2 regions of the Bacillus sp. LLTC93 genome follow, and region 2 is predicted to be linked to the other one. Evidence: riboswitches for the same ligand, from Rfam matches in the RefSeq annotation. Region 2 holds a riboswitch; the other holds the start of a gene.

Region 1 (3,422 bases), on a different contig from region 2:
ACTAAAAGAATTCGGAAAAATGACAGGCACACCGAAAAAAGCAGCAGATTGGATCACAAAATGGAATGCCAAAATTGCTGAAGTGAAACCAAAAGTAACAAAAGCTGTAGGAAACAAAACCGTTTCGATCGTATCACCATTCGATAAAGGCATTTATATTTTCGGTAACACCTTTGCACGCGGCGGTGAAATTATTTATGACGAGCTGAAATTAAAAGCACCGAAAGCCGTCCAAAAAGAAGCCATCGACAGTGGTGTCGGCTATGCAAATATTTCTCTTGAGAAGCTGCCAGAGTTTGCAGGCGATTATATTTTCACCAGCCCATGGAGCGGCTCAAAAAGTAATGGTGACCATGTGTATAAAAGCAGCATTTGGACTTCACTTCCTGCTGTTCAAAATAAACATGTATTTGAAATAGACCCGGTCGGTTACTTCTTTAATGACCCAGTATCACTAGAAGGACAGCTAGAGTTTATTGTGGACCGATTAACATCCACATCATAAAAAAACGTTTCTCCATTTTTGGAGAAACGTCTTCCTTATTCTGTTCCTTTGGCAAATCCTTTTGACATGAATGGATAAAGCAGAATACCAACTAAGAACAGGCCTATTCCGAGACCAAATGTTTTCAAATCAGCTGTTCCTGAAATAATGACCCAAGCAGAATACCCCATAGCAACAAGCGCGATGATCCCGTCTCTTGTTCGATTACCTTTTTGAAGCTCATACGTGTCACCTTGCATGATGACCTTAAAGCTGTAGATCGAAGACACGATATACGGAATGAGATACGCAAGTGTCGCTGATGTTGTTAAAAAGGTAAAGGCTTCATTAATCGTGCGTGACATGACTGAGAAAATAAACAGCTGTGACATGATATTTGTGACAGTCAAAGCGAAGACAGGACTGCCTTTTTTGTTTGTTTTTGCAAACACTGCTGGGAAGTCGCCAGCCTTTGCTGCTTGATAAGGTACCTCTGAACCGAGTAAGATCCAGCCAAGCATTGAACCAAATAAACAAATGATCGCAAGCAGTGCCATGACAATCCCGCCAGCCGGCCCAATAATAAGCTGAAGCACGTCCACGAATGGTTTGTCTGAGCCTTGCAATTGATCGTGCGGCAGAACGCCCATTGTAATCAGGGTAATAATCATGTAGATCGAAAGTGCGATTAAAAGACCCGTAATCGTTGCACGTTTCACATCACGCTGTGAAGACGCTCTCCCTGATAAAATAACCGCAGATTCGATTCCGATAAATGCCCATAGGGTGGAAATGGCCGCATGATGAATTTGGCCTCCAAGTCCGAGCACTCCTTCGCCCCCTGATGCAACCGGGAAGTAATAATGCTCAAATAATGCCGTTTGGAATGCAAATAAGCCCGCTACAATAAAAAGGACGAATCCGAGCACCTTTGAAAAGGTCGTAATAAAGTTTAATTTACTTGCAGCACTTAAGCTTGTGATTAAAATGGTATGTGTTCCCCATAGAAGGATGGTACATACGATAAAGGTCATGAGCTGACCAAGTGTGATCGCTTCTTTCCCAAAGGTAAAGATCACGGTCTTGACGGTTAAAATCGGGAAAAAGGTTGTTAAATAGCCGGCAAGGCTCGTAATAATCGCGACGTTACTAATCCAGCTTGCCACCCAATATCCCCATACCATTGTAAAACCGGCTGCTTTTCCTTTTTTCGGATCTTTAAAAAGCGCCCTTGCATAGCTTTGTGGTCCAGCCGTCAGCTGCGGCTTATGAATAGACAAATGCCCAAATACAAGTGCAATCATCAACACACCGCCACCTGTGACAAGCCATGCCATCGTCACACCTAAAGGACTTGCGTGCTGGGCAAGCGTACTTGGCAGCATAAAGATGCCTGAACCTACCATATTTCCGACGACAAATGCCGTCAATAACCAAAAACCCCATTTTTTTGTCTGTTCCATTTCCGTACCTCCGTTTTATTCACTTTGGACCAGACCCGGTAGTATCTTCATTGATATATTTGTGAAGCAATGACTTGCATTCTTTATGTTCATTATGGGTCACTTTCTTAACAGCATACCCTTATCTTTATCACTCAGAACATAAAAAAAAGCCTGAACAAAAGTCCATGCTTTTCAAAACATACACCTTGATCTCCGGATAGCCCTCCACGCTTTTTAGACGTGGCAGTCCTGCATTTATTCAATGCAGACCCAGCATAAAGAAAGTTGGAGCTCTCTCTACACTTCGGCGCTGATGCCTTTTTTCTCATGATCAACGATTCCATCTCTCCCATGAGTGACTCATCATCCGCGCAACCTCTACCTCACTGAGACATAGCGTGAGGATTTCTATTCATTTTTACTACACGAAGGTTATCAAACATTCTCACATCTGTCAAAGGGAAAAACATAGAAAAAAGACAGAGGAGTGATTCTCTGCCTTTTACCTGCTTATTGATGATTGTTTTTCTTCTTCTGTACAGCTTCCTGAAGCGGATCGCCTGCTAGTTCTTTACTTGCTTCTTCTAACAGCTGATCTACCTGCTGATGGTCTTTTTCACTTTTTGCCTTTTTATCCTTTTGGAAAAATGACATCGCTGCTTCCCCCCTTTTCATAAAATGCGTTTGCCTGTTTAATTTGTGCTACAGCGCTCAGCATTATACAAGGAGAAGTGGCTCATTCATCATGAAAGGTCTGTCTCATTTTTTGCAAATAAGTCAAAAAGGTCTGCAAGTCTTCCTTTGTGAAGTCTGACATCATATGCTGAATCACCTTTCCAAAAAGGCGTGTATGCTTTTCGTAAATAGCCAGCCCTTTTTCCGTGGCTTCTAACCGGACAAGTGAATGATCTTCCTTGTCCCGTTCTCTCTGAATATAGCCCTGCTCACATAATTTATTGAGTGAAATCGAGGCGGCACCTGGGTTTAAAGAAAGTCTTTGCTTTAGCTCTTCGGCATGTGACACTTTGCCTTGTATCAAAATAGAAAGAGCATATATCTGCGGAGGCGTGATGTCTTTTTCTAACTCAAGTAACTTGCGGTTTAATTTACGGCTAACTTCATAATGTACAAGAACAATTTCTTTTAAAATGTCTGCATTACTCATCCGAATCGCATCCTTATCGTTAGTATCAACATGACTTCCCTCTTATTATAGAATGTTTTTCCAATCAGCCAACCATTTTGTCCTTTTTTCTTTAAAAATAAGCCTTGATGAATGAATTCACCCTTGATATAGTGAGTACTTGAACTAAAGATAGAACAGGAGTACGCATCATGACAGGAAAAACACATATCATGGGCGGAATTGCCGCCTCCACAGCCGTCGCCTACTACTACGGACTCGACCCAGTCATTATGGCTGCTGCTGGATCTGTAGGTGCCCTTATCCCAGATATTTGTCATACAAAAAGTAAAATCGGCAGGAAATTCCC
Region 2 (3,422 bases):
TAAGCTATAATAAATTGTTGAAAGAGGGGAGCCGTACAATGAATAAATTTGAATCTAACTTAGAACAGCTAAAAGAAATTGAAGTCAATGGATTTGCCTACGAGCTGATACGCGAAGTTCTGCTGCCTGACATTCTTGGTCAGGATCATTCATCTATGATGTATTTTGCGGGTAAGCTACTTGCTCGTAAATTCCCTCAAGAGTCATGGGAGAAAATCCCCGAATTTTTCCATGATGCCGGATGGGGGACTCTTACGATGGTCCATTCTAAAAAACAGGAAATTGAGTTTGAGCTCGAAGGTCCACTTGTATCGAATCGACTCACCTATCAAAAAGAGCCATGCTTTCAAATGGAGGCAGGTTTTATTGCTGAACAGATTCAGCTTCTCAATGAGCATGTTGCTGAATCCTATGAGCAAGTGAAAAAGCGTGCTGATAAAGTCATTTTAACCGTTAAATGGGATTTAAGAGACCCTAGCTAACACTTCTTCTGAAAGGCGAGGACTACCGGTCACGCCTTTTTTTATATGTCTCCTTCTATCATAGCATACTTAGTGAATAGGTTTATGCACATGTTCCATTCTTGATATGCACCCGGTACAAATATAAAAAAGAGATGCACTCTTTCATGGAGATACACCTCTTTTTATTTTTTAAGAATGAGCAGCTGCGCTCACTTTCGATAAATCAAATGCATCATGCAGGGCTTCCACCGCTTTGACCATATCATCACGGCTAACCACTGTTGAGACTTTGATCTCAGACGTACTAACCATTTTTACTTGAATGTCTTTTTGAGCTAAAACGGCGAACATTTCAGCAGCGACGCCTGGGTTTGAAACCATACCAGAGCCAACGATGGATACTTTGGCTAATTTGCTTTCTGTCTCAATCTGCTCATAGCCGAGCGCCCCTTTATATTCTTCTAGCACTTCAACTGTTTTGGACAAATCATCCGTTTTCACAGAGAAAGAGATGGAAGTCTGATTTGTGCTTGAGACGGACTGAATGATGATATCAACATTGATATTTTGCTTAGCAAGCGTCGTAAAAATGGTCGACAATGTTGTTAAACCGCTTGAAAGGCCGCACACCGTCACGCGTGTCATCTGATCTTCAAATGCAATTCCTCTTACGACTAAATTTTGTTCCATGGATGATTCCTCCTCAATTAACGTACCCGATTCATTTACAATACTAGAACGGACTTCTAGTGGGACTTGATAATTTTTCGCAAACTCGACGGCTCTCGGATGCAAAACGCCTGCCCCTAAATTGGCCAGCTCGAGCATCTCATCGTATGAAATTCCTGCAAGTTTTCGCGCGGACGGTACATAACGTGGATCTGTCGTAAACACACCTGGTACATCTGTGTATATATCACATTTGTCGGCTTTTAATGCAGCAGCAAGTGCTACAGCCGTCGTATCTGATCCACCGCGTCCAAGTGTTGTGATATGTAGGTCATCTGCAATTCCTTGGAAGCCTGCTACCACAACGACTTTCCCCGCACTTAGTTCCTCTTTGATTCTTGATTCATCGATGTCCACGATTCTTGCATTTCCGTGCACCTGCTCTGTTTTCATACCAGCCTGCCAGCCTGTAAAGGAAATGGCATCATAGCCTTTTGCTTGCAGCGCCATCGCTAATAATGAAATGGTCACTTGCTCCCCAGTTGTTAGCAGCATATCCATTTCTCTATTGCTTGGATCATCTGTGAGTTCTTTGGCAAGGTCTACTAGAACATCAGTTGATTTGCCCATCGCCGACACAACCACGACCACATCATGACCTGCCTTACGTTCATTGATGACTCTCTCTGCGGCTTTGCGAATTTTTTCTGTCGATCCAACGGATGTTCCGCCAAATTTTTGTACGATTAGTCCCATGTCTACCACCCTTTTTCAAAAGATCACGTGTGAGAGAAGAGCAAGAAGCGGCTTTGGAGACTGCCCACTCACTGCAAATAAAAAAAGCAATGAGAGAACAAATCTCCCATTGCTTTGAAATCATCAAAAGATGCAAACAATGAGATAGCCCTCCAAGAAATAAATTCTTGACAGCCCTACATTTCTTCAATGTACAGCCAGCGAATAAAATGAGTGGATTTTATTCACTTCGGCGACGCTCCCCTTTCAGCCCTCTTCCTAGATCCCATCGATCTCTGAAGGCCTACTCTTGAAGTTCGCACCTCTATCTTCAACAAACAACACGTTCATTTATTAAATTAGTCACATCTTAACAGACTTTTGGAAAAAGTACAATCTATTTTTTTAATGCCTCCATTAAAAGTTCGGCCGTTTGTTTCGGAATGCCAGCCTCCTGAAAATCTTGGACAGAGGCTTCTTTCATCTTTTTCACAGAGCCAAAATGTTTGAGGAGCTGTTTTTTACGCTTTTCTCCAATGCCTGGTACATCATCTAAAATAGACTGGAATGCATTTTTTCCGCGTAGCTGCCGGTGAAAGCTAATGGCAAACCGGTGCACTTCATCTTGAATACGCTGCAATAAATAAAAGGCTTGACTGTTACGCTCCAGCGCAACAATTTCAAGTGTATCACCCATCATGAGATTCGATGTCCGATGTTTTTCATCTTTCACAAGACCTGCCACTGGAACAGACAGATTCAATTCATTTTCAAGCACGTCTATGGCTGCGTTGATTTGGCCTTTTCCTCCGTCAATTAAAATTAAATCTGGCAGCGGCAGCTCATCCTTTAACACACGTGTATATCGTCTTCTGATGACTTCGCGCATGGATGCATAATCATCTGGCCCTGCGACAGTTTTGATTTTGTATTTCCGGTATTCCTTTTTATATGGCTTCCCGTCCTGAAAGACAACCATGGCGGAAACAGGGTCCGCTCCTTGAATATTTGAGTTATCAAATGCCTCGATCCGGTATGGCATATAAATATTAAGTGCATCCCCGAGCTGCTTCACCGCTCCAATCGTCCTTTCTTCATCGCGCTCAATGAGCGAGAATTTTTCTTTCAGGGCGATTTTGGCGTTTTGGTGTGCAAGTAAAAGCAAATCCTTTTTCTTTCCTTTTTTCGGCTGGTGAACGTTCGTCTCAAGCAATTGCTCGATCATCTCTTGATCTACGCTGTCTGGCACTAAAATTTCCTTCGGCAGGAAGTGGTTGTTCTTTTCATAAAATTGCCCCAAAAACGTGAGGAATTCTTCCTCAGGGTCTTGATACATAGGGAACAGGCTGACATCACGTTCAATCAATTTCCCCTGTCTGATGAAAAAGACTTGGACACACATCCAGCCCTTATCATAGGCATACGCAAATACATCTCGATCTGATAAATCACTCATTGTCATTTTCTGCTTTTCCATCGTTGAGTCGATGTAAGCGATTTGATCTCTCAGTTCTTTTGCCCGCTCAAACTCTAATTGTTCGGCCGCTTCCTGCA

Evidence for each region. A riboswitch is a leader RNA that binds a small molecule or an ion and turns the genes downstream of it on or off. The one in region 2 is predicted to bind lysine.
Region 1: another riboswitch for lysine. It lies ahead of C6W18_RS06840 (amino acid permease); the one in region 2 lies ahead of C6W18_RS04555 (aspartate kinase).

What each region holds. Positions count from the first base shown of each region.
Region 1 is NZ_PVME01000002.1:308,345-311,766, forward strand. It holds gene C6W18_RS06835 (iron-hydroxamate ABC transporter substrate-binding protein) at 1-505, shown strand, start outside; gene C6W18_RS06840 (amino acid permease) at 541-1,947, opposite strand; lysine riboswitch at 2,140-2,318, opposite strand; gene sspJ (small acid-soluble spore protein SspJ) at 2,440-2,583, opposite strand; gene C6W18_RS06855 (MarR family winged helix-turn-helix transcriptional regulator) at 2,666-3,094, opposite strand; gene C6W18_RS06860 (metal-dependent hydrolase) at 3,265-3,422, shown strand, end outside.
Region 2 is NZ_PVME01000001.1:840,227-843,648, forward strand. It holds gene C6W18_RS04550 (YslB family protein) at 39-482, shown strand; gene C6W18_RS04555 (aspartate kinase) at 654-1,889, opposite strand; lysine riboswitch at 2,027-2,204, opposite strand; gene uvrC (excinuclease ABC subunit UvrC) at 2,266-3,422, opposite strand, start outside.